Regions from separate parts of the Dielma fastidiosa genome, predicted to be linked through region 2. Evidence: a T-box and tRNA genes for the amino acid it is inferred to sense, from the RefSeq annotation. Region 2 holds a T-box; the other holds one or more tRNA genes.

Region 1 (7,526 bases), on a different contig from region 2:
CGTATCCTTGGCGGCTTTTTGGAACAGACTGAAGGTCAGGTCATGTTTGATGGTGAAGAAATCAGCAAACTGCCTGCATATAAAAGAGAAATCAACACCGTATTCCAAAAATACGCTTTATTTCCACATATGAATGTTTATGACAATGTGGCTTTTGGCTTAAAAATAAAGAAAGAAGCTAAAGACTTAATTGAACAAAAGGTTAACCGTATGCTGAAGCTGGTAAATCTTGAGGAATATGCAAAGCGTTCAGTTACGGAAATGTCCGGCGGTCAGCAGCAGCGTGTCGCGATTGCCCGTGCTTTAGTCAATGAACCAAAGGTTTTGCTTTTGGATGAACCGCTGGGTGCTTTGGATTTAAAGCTGCGCAAGGAAATGCAGCATGAATTAAAGAAAATCCAGCAAGAAGTAGGCATCACCTTTATTTTTGTAACCCATGATCAGGAAGAAGCGCTGACAATGTCAGATAAGATCGTGGTTATGAAGGATGGTGAAATTCAGCAGGTAGGTACACCGGAAGATATTTACAACGAACCGATCAATGAATATGTCGCAAACTTCATTGGTGAAAGTAATATTGTAGACGGCGTTATGACAAAAGATTATGAGGTTATGTTTGAAGATAAGAAATTTACCTGTGTGGATTTCGGCTTTAAACCTAATGAAAAGGTTGATGTTGTAATTCGTCCTGAGGATTTAGATATTGTACCTAAAAGTCAGGGCAAGCTGCGCGGTATTGTAAAATCAGTTTTATTTAAGGGTGTGCATTATGAAATTATTGTTGAAACTAAATCAGGTACAAGTATCACAGTACAGATGCATGTATCGGATGATCGGCCGGTAATTAATGAATCAGCCCGTGAAAAAATGAGTGCCAATGTTTTCTATCTGGATGTTGAGGACGTAAAGGAATTAACAGACGCGGAAATCATTGCCCGTGCTGACGCGCAGGCATGGAGTATGGATGATGAGGAAGAATCAATCTCAATCAGTAAGGTTGAATATGATATTAAACCTGAAAAGGGAACTTATCCGGTTACCTTCTCAACCTCAAACGGTACTTCCGTTACAGTTAATATGATTGTTAAGGATCAAAACCGCGTGGTATCTAAAGAATACGGCGAAGAGATTTTCGCTGAGAATTTCTTTAAAAAAGTAGATGAGATTCAGGACAGTGTCGCCTTGGATACTGATTTAAAAATCTGGGCAAACGCGCAGGCATGGGATCTTGATGAAGATATTAAAGTAGAAATTACCACTGTTGATTATGATTTTGATCCGGAAACGATTGTACCTGGAACTTATTATGTGACCTTTAAAACGAGTGGTTATGAATATAAGGTAGATACGACAGATTATGCCGAAGTTGACAGTGTTGTCGGTCTTAAATTTGAGCCTGAAGATATTCATATCATGAGTAAGTCAGGGAGCTATTAAGCTATGAAGCAGTTTAGAAAGATGACGATTCCATACATTGTATGGATGTCGGTCATGATCGTTATACCGATGCTGTTTATCTTTATGTATGGCATTACCAAGGAAGGGAACAGTGTTGTAACCTTGAATTTTACCTTGGATAATTTTGCTAAATTCTTTGTGGAACCAATCTATATCGATGTGCTGATCCGTTCAATGCGGATTGCCGTAGTGACAACCTTCTTTTGTATCCTGCTTGGCTATCCGGCGGCTTATGCGATCTCACGCTGCAATGAAAAAACGCAGACTCTTTTGGTACTGCTGATTACCTTGCCGATGTGGATCAATATGTTAGTAAGAACGTATGCGTGGATGGGAATGCTTCAGGATGACGGCTTGTTTAATACCTTGCTGGGGCTGATTGGCATTGGCCCGGTAAAAATGATTCATACTGAGGCAGCGGTTGTCTTTGTTATGATTTATAATTTTATTCCGTTTATGATTCTGCAGATTTATACATCACTGACTAAAATGGATAAAAGCTATCTGGAAGCTGCCAGTGATTTAGGGGCGACACCGCTTGAGGCATTCAGAAAAATCACCCTGCCTTTATCTTTGCCGGGTGTAGTCAGCGGTATTACCTTAGTTTTCTTACCGGCGGTATCTACCTTTACCATTACGTCATTGATCGGCGGCGGTAAATTCTCCAACGTCGGAAATATTATTGAAACCTTATTCCTGAAATCCGGCGATTGGAATGCCGGATCGGCACTGTCTTTGATTTTAGCGGTCATCATCATGTTCCTGATGTATCTGACTAAGAAAGTAGATAAAGACCCGTCGAATGGAAGGGGGCGTATCTAATGAAGAAAAAGAAACAGCCTATTTTCAATATTTATATTGTTTTAATGCTGATATTCTTCTATCTGCCGATTATTTATACGATTTTCTTCTCATTTAATGAAACTAAATCATTAACTCATTTCAGCGGCTTCTCATTGCGCTGGTATGAAAAAATGTTTGCCGACCGCACGATGATGGAAGCCATTTGGTATACCTTTATCATCGCGATTATTGCCACGGTTGTATCAACCATCGTCGGTACGATTACCGCGATTGGTTTATCTAAATCAAAAAGGATCGTACAGAATATTGTCGAACAAATCAACAATCTGCCGATTATGAACCCGGAAATTGTTACCGCAGTTGGCCTGCTGATGCTCTTTGCATCAATCAAAGGGATAGAAAAAGGCTTTGTCACTTTGCTGCTGGCGCATATTATGTTCTGTATTCCTTATGTAATATTAAGCGTCACACCAAAGCTGAGAACACTTGATCCAAACCTTACGGAAGCGGCAATGGATTTAGGCGCTACACCATGGCAGGCATTGACAAAGGTCATCGTACCGCAGATTATGCCGGGAATCGTATCCGGCGCGTTAATTGCCTTTACAATGTCATTTGACGACTTTGTTATTTCTTATTTCGTTACCGGCAATGGCGTCAACAATATTTCAACGCTGGTATGGACGATGTCAAAACGCATCAATCCATCCATCAATGCATTATCGACAATTATTATCGTTATTATTACCATTGGACTGATTTTAGCCAATGTTGTACCACTTTTAAAAGATAAAAAGGAGAAAAAGAGAATATGAAAAAAACACTTGCTGTACTAACAAGCGCCATGCTGCTGTTAAGCGGCTGTTCCTCTTCCAATGGCTCCAGCGATGCTGTTGAAAAATATGGTTCAGATACATTAAAGCTCTATAACTGGGGTGCCTATATGGGTGAAGATTTAATTCCTGATTTTGAAAGAGAGTTTGGTGTAAAGGTCGTTGTAGAATACTTTAATTCCAATGAAGAAATGTATACTAAATTACAGGCCGGTGATTCATATGATGTACTGGTTCCTTCCGATTACATGATTGAACGTCTGGTTAAAGAAAATATGCTTCAGGAGCTTGATAAATCAATGATTCCTAATCTTGCAAATCTGGCAGAGGGGGTTAAAAACCTGCCTTATGATCCAGATAACACTTATTCCGCGCCTTATTTCTGGGGCAGTGTAGGGATTGTATACAATTCAGCCAATGTGCCAAGTGAAAAAGTAGAAAAAGAGGGTTATGCTATTCTTCAGGATACAGATTACAAGGGCCGCATTTATATGTATGACTCAGAACGTGATTCATTTATGATCGCGCTTAAAAATCTGGGCTATTCAATGAACAGCTCTGATGATACTGAAATTCAGGCTGCCTATGAATGGCTGTCACAGATCAACAATACAATGGACCCGGCTTATGTTACCGATGAGGTTATTGACAACATGGTTAATGGCATGAAGGATCTTGCGGTTGTTTACTCAGGCGATGCTGCTTATATTCTTTCTGAAAATGAAGATATGCGTTATTTCCAGCCGAATGAGGGAACAAATATCTGGTCTGACGGCATGGTTATTCCAGCGAATGCCAAGAATCCTAAATTAGCTAATGAATTTATCAACTATGTGTTGACTTATGAAGCATCATACGGCAATTCTGAAGAAGTTGGCTATGCATCAAGCAATCAGGAAGTATTAGATGATATGACAGCGCCAGGCGGCTTATATGAAGACAATGAAGCCTATCTGCCAAGAGTTGGTTATGCTAAAGATGAAGTCTTTGTTTATAATGCGGAAATGGTCAGCAAACTGGCTGAATTATGGCTTAAAGTAAAGGCTCAATAAAACTGAATAGATAAAAGGGGAGCAGAGACAGAAATGTTTTTGCTCTTTTTTTCTAAAAAAGTGTGAAAAGCTGTTGCATTTTCTGATTAAATTTAATATAATAGACGAGCAATGAAAAGTTTTGGGGCCGTGGCGAAATAGGCAGACGCAACGGACTTAAAATCCGTTGGGAGCAATCCCGTGGGGGTTCAAGTCCCCCCGGCCCCACCATTCATTGTAAAACAATTAAATAGGTATGGTACCATAGCCAAGTGGTAAGGCAATAGACTGCAACTCTGTGATCATCAGTTCAAATCTGATTGGTACCTCCAGTTGGGGCCGTGGCGAAATAGGCAGACGCAACGGACTTAAAATCCGTTGGGAGCGATCCCGTGGGGGTTCAAGTCCCCCCGGCCCCACCATTCGATAGACAGAAGCTGTAACAAGTAGGAGTTCCTCTGAAAATTACAGCTTTTTTGTGCTTAAAACAGCCTCCGGTTGCTAAGTCACTTAAATTCAAGTACAATTAAATAGAAAGCAGGTGATGCTGATGCAATGTCCACAATGCAAAACTAAAATGAAAGTTAAAATGACAGATAAACAGGTTCGGTGCCCAAACTGCGGCAGGAATTATGAGGTTAAACTGAATACGATAAAAAGTATCGCGCTTATGATTATCTACTGTCTTGTCTTAAGCTCTATTACTTTGGAATTAGTGAATTATATCAATAACCCATATATTATTCTAATAATCATGATTGCCGGCTTTATACCGGCTAAATATCTGATTCTTTATGTTTTTGTACCGGTAACACTTAAACCATTATCAAGAAAATAATTTTCATTCTTCGTGATAGTAAAAAATGGTATAATATGAAAGAAGGGTGTGATCTAAATGGCAGTTGATAAAAAATATTATTTATTAAAGGATGGGACTGCTTATTTCAGTGATTTTTTATTGGATATCAGCGGTTCAGACTTTATGAATAAAAGCTTAATGAATATTGAATTAGGTGAAAAAGCAACACGGATCGGTGAAGAAACATTTGCCGGCAATTATCTGAGAAAAGTTGTTTTTCATAAGAAAATGAAGGTAATTGAAAGCCGTGCTTTCGCGAATAATAAAATCGAGAAAATTGTGTTTGAACGTGCAGAAATACCGCGGATAGCGAAGGATGCCTTTGCGAATAATCCAATCAAACGGATCGTAGTGCCGTATGCTGGCTATAAATGTTACAGCGGCATGCTGCTTTCCTTGGATCTGCCGGACGGTTATGAGGTGGTTTCCGATATTGCCAATGCTTTTGCTGAATTAAACGCATCATTAAAAGGTGATGAAATCATCTATATTGAAGTTAAATCAATCTATGGTGAATTATATTGGAAGATAAAGAAGGAATCGAGCTTTATCTTTGATACACGATTAAATCATGATCAGAACGAAGATGACTTCACCGAGATTGTAACTAAAAACGGCAATACAGTATTTATGCATACTGATGAGCATTTTGATATGATTATCTATGAAAAGGATGAAAATGGTTATAAATCAGTTACCTTTGAAGACTTTGACGGCATCTATTATGAAAAGGGGAAGAACCAATGTTAGTTTGTCCCAAATGCAGACTGCCGCTTGTCAGGTATGAGAAAACATATCACTGTTCAGCAAGACATTCCTATGATATTGCGAAAAAAGGGTATGTAAATCTGGTGTTGGGCAATCAGAAAATCAGCGGTGATTCTAAGGAAATGGTTGATGCCAGAACCTTGTTTTTATCTGCCGGTTATTATCAGGTGCTGGCTGATAAACTGATTGAGCTGCTGAAGGAAATAAAGCCGGATATGCTGATTGACGCAGGCTGCGGAGAGGGCTATTATACAAGACAGTTTCATGATTGCGGCAATCAAATCATAGCTTTTGATTTAAGCAAACCGGCATTGAATACCGCGGCAAAGCTGGATCAGGATACCATTTATGCGATCGCTTCGATCTTTGATATGCCGATTGGTGATGCCAGCGCGGATTGTGTGGTCAATATTTTTGCACCGACACCCGTTGATGAGATAAACCGAATCTTGAAAAAGGGCGGTATTCTGATTAAGGTAGGGCCGGGTGCCAAGCATCTGCACGGACTCAAGGAAGTGCTTTATGATGAGGTTTATGACAATGAAGAAGAAAGCGTTGAATTAAAGGGTTTAACGCACATTCAAAGAGTAAATGTAACAGATCAGATTCATTTAATATCTAATGATCAGATCAAGGCATTATTCATGATGACGCCTTATTATTGGAAAACGAGCCAGGTATCAGCAGCTCGCTTGAATACGTTAACCGAATTATCAACTGAAATCGATTTTTTGATTGATTTATATCAAAAATAATGTCCGAATTATGACATTTCATTACCGATAAACGAATGGGACTTAACGATAGTTTGTGTAAATTGTATAATGTAGACGTAAGATTATTGCCTTTAATCTAATCGATATGAATAAATGTAATAATATATTTCAACGAGCCTTAATCAGAGTGTTTGCGTCAAATTTAGAGGTTTATGCTGATGAGGTGTCTGTTTGTGCGCATTATTGTTTTATTTATATTTAATCACTTGATGTTATATCCTTTGTGAGATATAATTATTAAAGGATATGGTTAGTAATGGGTATACCAATCTCAAAAATTGGTAGTTTTTCATGAAAAAAAACTGGAGGGTAAGAAAATGAAAAATTTAAAAAAACAAAAAAGGTTTTACATTGATTGAATTGATTGTAGTTATTGCTATTTTGGGTATTTTGGCACTGTTCTTGGTACCGCAGTTTATGGGGTATAGTCAGGATGCAAAAGAACAAGTTGCAAAAGCTAACACTCGTTCTGTATGGTCAGCTGCTAATGCTGCCTTAACTAAGAGTGAATATATCAAGGATTTGAATATTACAGAAGATGCAGCGAAGCAATTAGGAGATTCTTTTAAGAAGGCAAATATTACAATTGTATTTGATAATAATGATAAACCTACAAAAATTACGAGTGTTACTTACGAAAATTGTTCGTATAATGGCGTAACATTCAGTGGCACTGCTTGTCCTAATAATTAATTTTATAGAACACACTTCTGTGTGTTCTTTTTAAGAGGTAACTTTATGAAAAATAAAAAAGGCTTTACTTTAATCGAATTGATTGTAGTTATCGCTATCTTGGGGATATTGGCATTATTTTTAGTGCCACAGTTTATGGGTTATGCAAATGATGCCAAAATGCAGGTCGCAAGAGCTAATACTAGAACAGTTTGGTCAGCGGCCAAAGCAGTTGAAGTATCTTATCAGTATAAATACACTGAATTTGATGAAGCTGTATTTAAAGCAGATGTAATGGATAAATTAGGTACAAGCTTTGATGCTG
Region 2 (7,526 bases):
ACCGCTTCAATCAGCGACAGCATACATTTTGATTTAAGATCATGAAATTCATCACTGCGAAGATGCTTACCGCCGCCGCTGGATACCGTTTTGCGTATAATCCTCTCAATCCGCTGTTCATAAAGCTTAATCAGCAGCTTCTGCGCTTCCTCATCCTGTTCACTCATCAAATACAAAAGCTCATAATCATTCATTGTTTCCATTCCCTGCCCACCTCATTTTTAATTACTAAAGCGGATGGCGATGACTGTAAATCTCATAAAGCAGGATTGAGCAGGCAACTGACGCATTCAGCGATGTAACACTGCCTGCCATCGGCAAAGCAATGCAGTAATCACAATTTTTCCGCACCAAATTGGAGATGCCAAAGCCCTCTGAGCCAATGACTAACAGCAGCGGCACATCATACTGTCCCTCGCGATAATCTTTAGCCTCATGCGCATCAGCACCAACTGCCCAAAACCCCTTCTCTTTTAAATCCTTGATTGTCTGAACCAGATTCGTTACTACAGCAACCTTCACCGTATCGATAGCACCGGTAGATACCTTAGCAACCGTCGGCGTAAGCTGTACACTGCGATGCTTGCCGATAATCACGCCGTCAGCACCGACACAGTCACACGTTCTAAGAATGGCTCCCAGATTGTGCGGATCTTCCAGACCGTCCAGCATGACTAATAACGGGGTTTTGCCTGCTGGTACAGCCTTTAAAATCTCATCAACTGAATAAGTTTTATATTCATCAATGCTTGCCGCGATTCCCTGATGATGATCAGTTTTAAGCAATGCTTCAAGCTTCTTCTTATTCAGCACGCGCACCGGAATCTTTTTCTGTTTCAGTAAGTCTTCAAAAGAACGATCCTTCATCCCTTCCTGAATCAATACCTCATAAATCTTTTTATCGTCATTCAGCAGCTGCTTCACGACATTCTTCCCGTATACATATTGTGCCATATTATTGCGCTCCTAACATAACAATTTCGTTCCAAAGCTGTTCCATTCTCAACAATTCACCGCTTAGCTGATAATAACCCCAGATAGCCTCAAGCCCGGTAGCCAGCCGATACGTAGCTACATCGGCATTTTTGGCAATGGAAGCGGTCTGCGCGTTGCGGCCGCGGCGGATGATTGCTAATTCTTCTTCGGTAAAGAAGCCTTTATCAATCAGCGTCATCAGATAATAAGCCTGTGCCTTGGCACTGACCCATTTCGCTGTCATACGCTGCAGTTCATTAGGTTTCTGCAGACCTCTTGATACAAGCAGCTCACGCACCTTCAGCGTCATCACCGCATCGCCGATAAATGCCAGGGTCGTACCATTGTAAGGAACGATTTCCATTACAGCAGACCTCTTTCCATTAAGACAGCACGGTATTGATCAGCAGCTTCGAAATTCTTTTCCGCCTTAGCTTGGTTCCAGTTTGCGAAAACATCCTTATCATCATCACTTAAAACAATGCGGTCAAGCTTAATACCTAACACATAAAGCATCTTTTCAATCGTAATCACCAAAGCAGCCACACGGCCATAATCAATCTCTCGTGTACGCACCGCCGCATTCAGCTGCTTATTCGTATCAAACAAAGCTTTAAAGGCATTAGGCGTATTCAAATCATCACTCATCGCGTCAAGAAATGCCTGCCAGAGTGTTTCATCCGGATTACCGGTCAATTCAATACCCGCAAGCCCTAACTTAACATAAGCCTGTTTCAGTGATGTCTTGATTTTCTCTAATTCTGTCTGTGCTGTTTCAACCGCCTGATCATTCAGATTTAACGGTGCACGGTAATGCGCTGACAGCATCAGCCATCTTACGACATTGCCGCCCAGCTTTTCCACGATATCTTTAACCCAGATTACATTACCCAAGGATTTAGACATTTTTTCACCGTCGATGTTGACCATGCCATTATGCAGCCAGTAATTCGCGATATGCGTACCATAAGCCGCTTCAGACTGAGCAATCTCATTTTCATGATGCGGGAATTTGAGATCCATGCCGCCGCCGTGAATATCGATTTGATGCTGATGGAATTCATTGTTAATCATAACCACACATTCACTGTGCCAGCCCGGACGTCCCTTAGACCAAGGTGAATCCCATTTAATTCCCTCCTCAGTCTTTTTCCACAAGGTAAAATCAAGCGGGTTTTCCTTTAACGCGTTTTCATCGATACGCGCGCCTACCATCAAATCCTCGATCTGCTGATTGCTGAGCTGGCCATAATCATCAATTTTATTAACTCTGAAATAAACATCACCATCAATCTCATACGCAAAGCCTTTATCTACCAGAAGTTTTATGAAATCAATAATTTCATCCATTGTCTCCGTAACCTTTGGCGTCACATCCGGCAGATCTGCATTCAAAGACTGACGATCCGCATTATAAGCATTGATGAAATGCTCAGTGATCGTTTTCTCATCAACATTCATTTCAATTGCCTTTTTAATGATTTTATCATCAACATCGGTAAAATTAGAAACAAATTTAACCTTGTAACCCAATGCTTCAAAAGTCTTTTTTAATGTATCAAATACAATGATCGGCCGGGCATTGCCAATATGCGGATAGTTATAAACCGTTGGTCCGCAGACATACATGCTCACTTCATTTTCATTCATCGGTTTAAATGCTTCTACTTTATTATGCAGACTATTAAATAATTTCATGTTTCTCTCTCCTTTAACAAATAAAAAAGCGCCCCTGTATAGAGACGCTTCAACACGCGGTTCCACTCTAATTGAAATAAATTCCACTCTGACCGTTAACGCCGGCAACGTTTCCTTCTACATATCGAAAGAACCCTAAGAGGTGCATTCAGCAAGTCGCTCATTCAGCGTTTCCACCCTTCCGCTGTCTCTGTAAATCAGCTCTACTGCTTACTATTCCCCTATTACTGGTTTGTTTAATATAGTATAACAACTATCATCAGAATTTTCAAATCATTTCTCTTGATAAGAAGTAATACTCAACATTCAGTTTTTCAATAGCCGTAACAATATCAACCAGCTCTACATGATTCTTGTAGGTAATTGAGCATTTCTTGCGCTGCAGATCCGTATCGATTGCCACAACGCCATCAATTTCCTTCAAGCTCTGACATAACTCATCAGAATTTTTCTGATTATTCAGCAGCGGTATATAGTATTTAATAACTTTTGTCATAAATTTTCCTCCAAACCTTATATGGACAAAACATGTCCATAGTAGTCTACCCAACTTTTAGGGTAGGTGTTCATTTTATTATATGAATTTAAAAAAATAAAGGAAAATTTTAACATTTTTAGTAATTAATTAATGTTTTTAGAGCAATTTACATAAAAAAGCCCTTACTTAGCCATTATTTTGTGAAGTTCACCCGATGTTTTGACTAAATATTACGGGTGCTGAACAGTTAACATAATTAAATAAAAGCGGGTAAGTGCTTCCTTGTATGTATTTTATTTGTGATTGAATTAATAAAGCAAAAATTTTACATAAAAAGGATGACCGTTTCCAGTCACCCTTGAATATTCAGTGAATTAAGCTAATTCAGAGAAGTATTTGATAGTTCTAACCATTTGGCTAGTGTATGAATTTTCATTATCGTACCAAGAAACAACCTGAACCTGAGTAGTTCCGTTTTCCATCTTGTGTACCATTGTTTGAGTTGCATCGAATAATGAACCGTATTTGATACCGATAACATCAGAAGAAACGATTTCGTCTTCATTGTAACCGAATGATTCATTAGCAGCAGCCTTCATAGCAGCATTTACTTGATCAACAGTTACTTCACCGTCAACAACAGCTACTAAGATAGTAGTTGAACCTGTAGGAACAGGAACACGCTGTGCAGAACCGATCAGTTTACCGTTCAATTCAGGAATTACTAAACCGATAGCTTTAGCAGCACCTGTTGAGTTAGGAACGATGTTAACTGCAGCAGCACGAGAACGTCTTAAATCGCCTTTTCTTTGAGGTCCGTCTAATGTCATTTGGTCACCAGTGTATGCGTGAACAGTAGTCATGATACCACTCTGAATAGGTGCTAAGTCATTTAATGCTTTAGCCATAGGAGCTAAGCAGTTAGTAGTACAAGAAGCTGCAGAAATTACTGTATCTTCTGGTTTTAAGATGTTGTGGTTTACATTGTAAACAACTGTAGGCAGATCGTTTCCTGCTGGAGCAGAGATAACAACTTTACGAGCACCTGCAGCGATATGAGCAGAAGCTTTTTCTTTTGAAGTATAGAAACCAGTACATTCAAGTACAACGTCTACACCTAATTTACCCCAAGGTAAGTTCTTAGCATCAGCTTCCTTGTAGATTTCGATAGTTTTTCCGTCAACTGTGATTGATGATTCACCAGCTGTAACTTTGTCAGCTAAACCATATGTGCCTTGTGCTGAATCATATTTTAATAAGTGAGCAAGCATCTTAGGGCTAGTCAAATCGTTGATAGCTACAACTTCGTAACCTTCAGCACCGAACATTTGTCTGAATGCTAAACGACCGATACGTCCAAATCCATTAATAGCAACTTTTACTGTCATTTTAAAAGTCCTCCTTTTATAACAATATTATTATACGATATTTTATAGAAATGTCAATTGTGAACTCTTTCACTTTAGCCTTTTTGTATTAAACATGCACCTATGTGCATACTCTATAAAGATTGGAGGGATTTAATGAGTTTTATACCCACAGTTATTGAGCGTTCAGCGAATGTTGAACGGGTCTATGACTTATACTCCTGTTTATTAAAGGAACGCATTATTTTATGTGTCGGTGAAGTAAATGATGAGATGGCAGCCTCAATCACTGCCCAGCTTTTATATCTGTCATCACTGAATAATGATGATATTTTAATGTATATCAATTCACCCGGCGGCAGCATTTCCAGCGGCTTGGCAATCTATGATGTCATGAACCACATCAGCTGCGATGTGTCGACGATCGGCATGGGCTGCTGCGCGAGCATGGCTTCGATCTTACTGGCTGCCGGCACAAAAGGCAAACGGCTGATCCTGAGCAACTGCGAAGTAATGATCCACCAGCCAATCGGCAATTCGCAGGGACAAGCCAGTGATATGGAGATTGCGACCCGTCATATCCTAAAGGTACAGCGTAATATCTATAATATCTTAGCCCAGCGCTGCGGCAAGCCCTATGACATGATTAAACATGACTGCGACCGTGATTGTTACTTAAGTGCCGAAGATGCTTTAGCCTATGGTATTGTGGATAAAATCGTATAGTAATATAGAAAGAAAAAGGACATCTGTGCGACCAGATGTCTTTTTCTTATGTTTAGATAGAAATTAATAATTTATGAGAGTTTTATTTACTCTTATGCGTGCCAAGGAACTGGAATCAACGCTGTGTAGTCGCCAGACCAGATACCAACAGCACATCCAACGATACCGATAACCAGTAACAGAAGGATACATTGGATAGGTTTCCAGCCTTTTTTAGATAACAGATACCAGCACATGCAAGTTAAACCAAATGGCAGCATGCAAGGCAGGATTGTATCTAATTTTTCTTGCAGACTAATTACAGATTCACCATTAGGGATATTGATACCGAATTGAGTACCGCCGCCGAAGTTAGCAATTAAAGCACCAACAACGAATACACCAAGAATAGAAGCTGAACGAGTCAGTTCTTTAGCATTCTTAGTCATGATACCAATAGCACTAGTACCTAAATCATATGCCCAATACATCAACCAGAAACGGATAGCCATTTCTACGCCGAATGCGATAATGAAGAATAAGATTGGTCCAAAGATATTGCCATCCATAGCCATAGGAGCTGTGATACCGGCAACGATAGGAATTAATGTAAACCAGAATAATGAGTCACCAATACCGCCTAAAGGTCCCATTGCAGCAACACGTACTGAACGGATTGTAGCGATATCAGCTTTTTGTTGTTCTAATGAAAGAACGATACCCATAACAAATGTTACGAAGAATGGGTGAGTATTGAAGAATTCCATATTATGAGTCATTGAAGCTGCTAAATCTTCTTTGTTTGTATGGATCTTCTGAAGACCTGGTAACATTGACCATAACCATCCGCAAGCCTGCATTCTTTCATAGTTGAATGAAGCCTGTAATTGGCAAGACAACCAAACCATTTTATTTAAAGTTGCTTTGTCCAGCTTAGCAGCCGGAGTCAAATCCTTATATTGAGTTGCATTAGATGCCATCACTGAATCCTCCATTTCCGCTGCCTGCATTTTCTTTGATGCGAACATTAGTTGTGTAGTCAAAGATTGCAATAGCCACACCGATGAATGCTAATAATACTAAAGTTGCAGAAGATACGCTTGTAGTTCCAAGTACGATTGCACCTGCGAAACCAGCAAGCAGGAAGCCCCAAAGTTCGCCAGAAAGCATGATTTTCATCAGAATAGCGAAACCGACGAAACGCATCATACCACCAGCAACACTTAAGCCGCCCATGAACCAGCTGAACTGTGTACTGAATGCTTCAAGAGCTGGAGCAACAGCTGTACCACCAACGTAAGCAACTACTGAAATGATTGCGAATAATGCGCCTAACAGACCCATTGAGATAAAGTTAACTTGAACGATACCTGCAGGATTTGCTTCTTCAGCTGCTTTATCAGCTTTAGCCATAAGACCAGACATAACAGTAAATGTTAATGTAACTGCATAACCACCGAATACTGAGAATACGATTGCAGCTCCAAGAGCAGCATTGATATCCATGTTAGCACGAACAGCAAAGATCATACCAACGATACCACCGATGATTGCGTTAGGTGGCTGAGCGCCGCCTACTGGCATGTTACCAACCATCATTAATTCATAAGTTCCGCCTAAAACTAAGCCAGTGTTCAAGTCACCTAAGATTGCACCGATTAAAGTACAGTTGATAATAGGTCTTGAAATGATCTCAGTTAAAGAGAACTGGTCAATAGCCATAATGAATGTCAATACAGCTAAAAGGATGACCTGAATAATATTAATCTCCATGTATTATTTCTCCCTTTCACTTTTTCAAGTTTATTTAAATAACTTATTGAGGTCTTCAGGTGCTGTATCTGGAACACGTCTGATTTCCAGTTCAACGCCTAAATCCTGCAATTTTTTGAATGCAGCAACGTCAGCATCATCAACAGCAACAGATGTAGCAACTTGGCGTTTGCCATCTGCCATATGCATGTTTCCGATGTTAACCTTCTTGATTGGCACACCGCCTTCAACAAGTCTTAATACATCCTGTGGATTTTCACAGATAATGAAAATTTTCTGAGCAGGGCTGGCCTTGTCAATGATCGCGCAAGTTTTTTCAATAGTGAAATATCTTGTTTGAGCATAACTAGGAGCAGCCATGTTCATCAGGCTTTGTCTCAGTTCGTCTTTAGCAACGTTATCATTAGCAACTAATAATAAGTTAACGCCGAGAACACCTGACCACATAGTAGCGACTTGCCCGTGAATTAAACGGTTGTCAATTCTAGTGAGTACGATATTTGGCATTCTACTCTCTCCTTTCTATCTTA

Evidence for each region. The T-box of region 2 lies ahead of cysS (cysteine--tRNA ligase). A T-box ahead of a tRNA ligase gene usually reads a tRNA of that ligase, here a tRNA-Cys.
Region 1: it has a tRNA-Cys gene. The T-box ahead of cysS (cysteine--tRNA ligase) is inferred to sense a tRNA for this amino acid. The anticodon was not compared.

The regions. Positions count from the first base shown of each region.
Region 1 covers NZ_QRQL01000001.1:209,250-216,775, reverse strand. The annotation lists gene DWZ33_RS01160 (ABC transporter ATP-binding protein) at 1-1,437, shown strand, start outside; gene DWZ33_RS01155 (ABC transporter permease) at 1,441-2,280, shown strand; gene DWZ33_RS17915 (ABC transporter permease) at 2,280-3,077, shown strand; gene DWZ33_RS17910 (ABC transporter substrate-binding protein) at 3,074-4,147, shown strand; tRNA gene DWZ33_RS01145 (tRNA-Leu) at 4,271-4,357, shown strand; tRNA gene DWZ33_RS01140 (tRNA-Cys) at 4,385-4,458, shown strand; tRNA gene DWZ33_RS01135 (tRNA-Leu) at 4,462-4,548, shown strand; gene DWZ33_RS01130 (hypothetical protein) at 4,677-4,964, shown strand; gene DWZ33_RS01125 (leucine-rich repeat protein) at 5,022-5,735, shown strand; gene DWZ33_RS01120 (putative RNA methyltransferase) at 5,729-6,508, shown strand; partial or broken gene DWZ33_RS01115 (type II secretion system protein) at 6,869-7,222, shown strand; gene DWZ33_RS01110 (type II secretion system protein) at 7,268-7,526, shown strand, end outside.
Region 2 covers NZ_QRQL01000004.1:291,305-298,830, reverse strand. The annotation lists gene DWZ33_RS10965 (sigma-70 family RNA polymerase sigma factor) at 1-203, opposite strand, end outside; gene rlmB (23S rRNA (guanosine(2251)-2'-O)-methyltransferase RlmB) at 229-954, opposite strand; gene DWZ33_RS10955 (Mini-ribonuclease 3) at 956-1,339, opposite strand; gene cysS (cysteine--tRNA ligase) at 1,339-2,673, opposite strand; T-box leader at 2,711-2,910, opposite strand; gene DWZ33_RS10945 (heavy-metal-associated domain-containing protein) at 2,942-3,169, opposite strand; gene gap (type I glyceraldehyde-3-phosphate dehydrogenase) at 3,526-4,539, opposite strand; gene DWZ33_RS10935 (ATP-dependent Clp protease proteolytic subunit) at 4,675-5,244, shown strand; gene DWZ33_RS10930 (PTS system mannose/fructose/sorbose family transporter subunit IID) at 5,337-6,203, opposite strand; gene DWZ33_RS10925 (PTS mannose/fructose/sorbose/N-acetylgalactosamine transporter subunit IIC) at 6,193-6,996, opposite strand; gene agaB (PTS galactosamine transporter subunit IIB) at 7,027-7,503, opposite strand.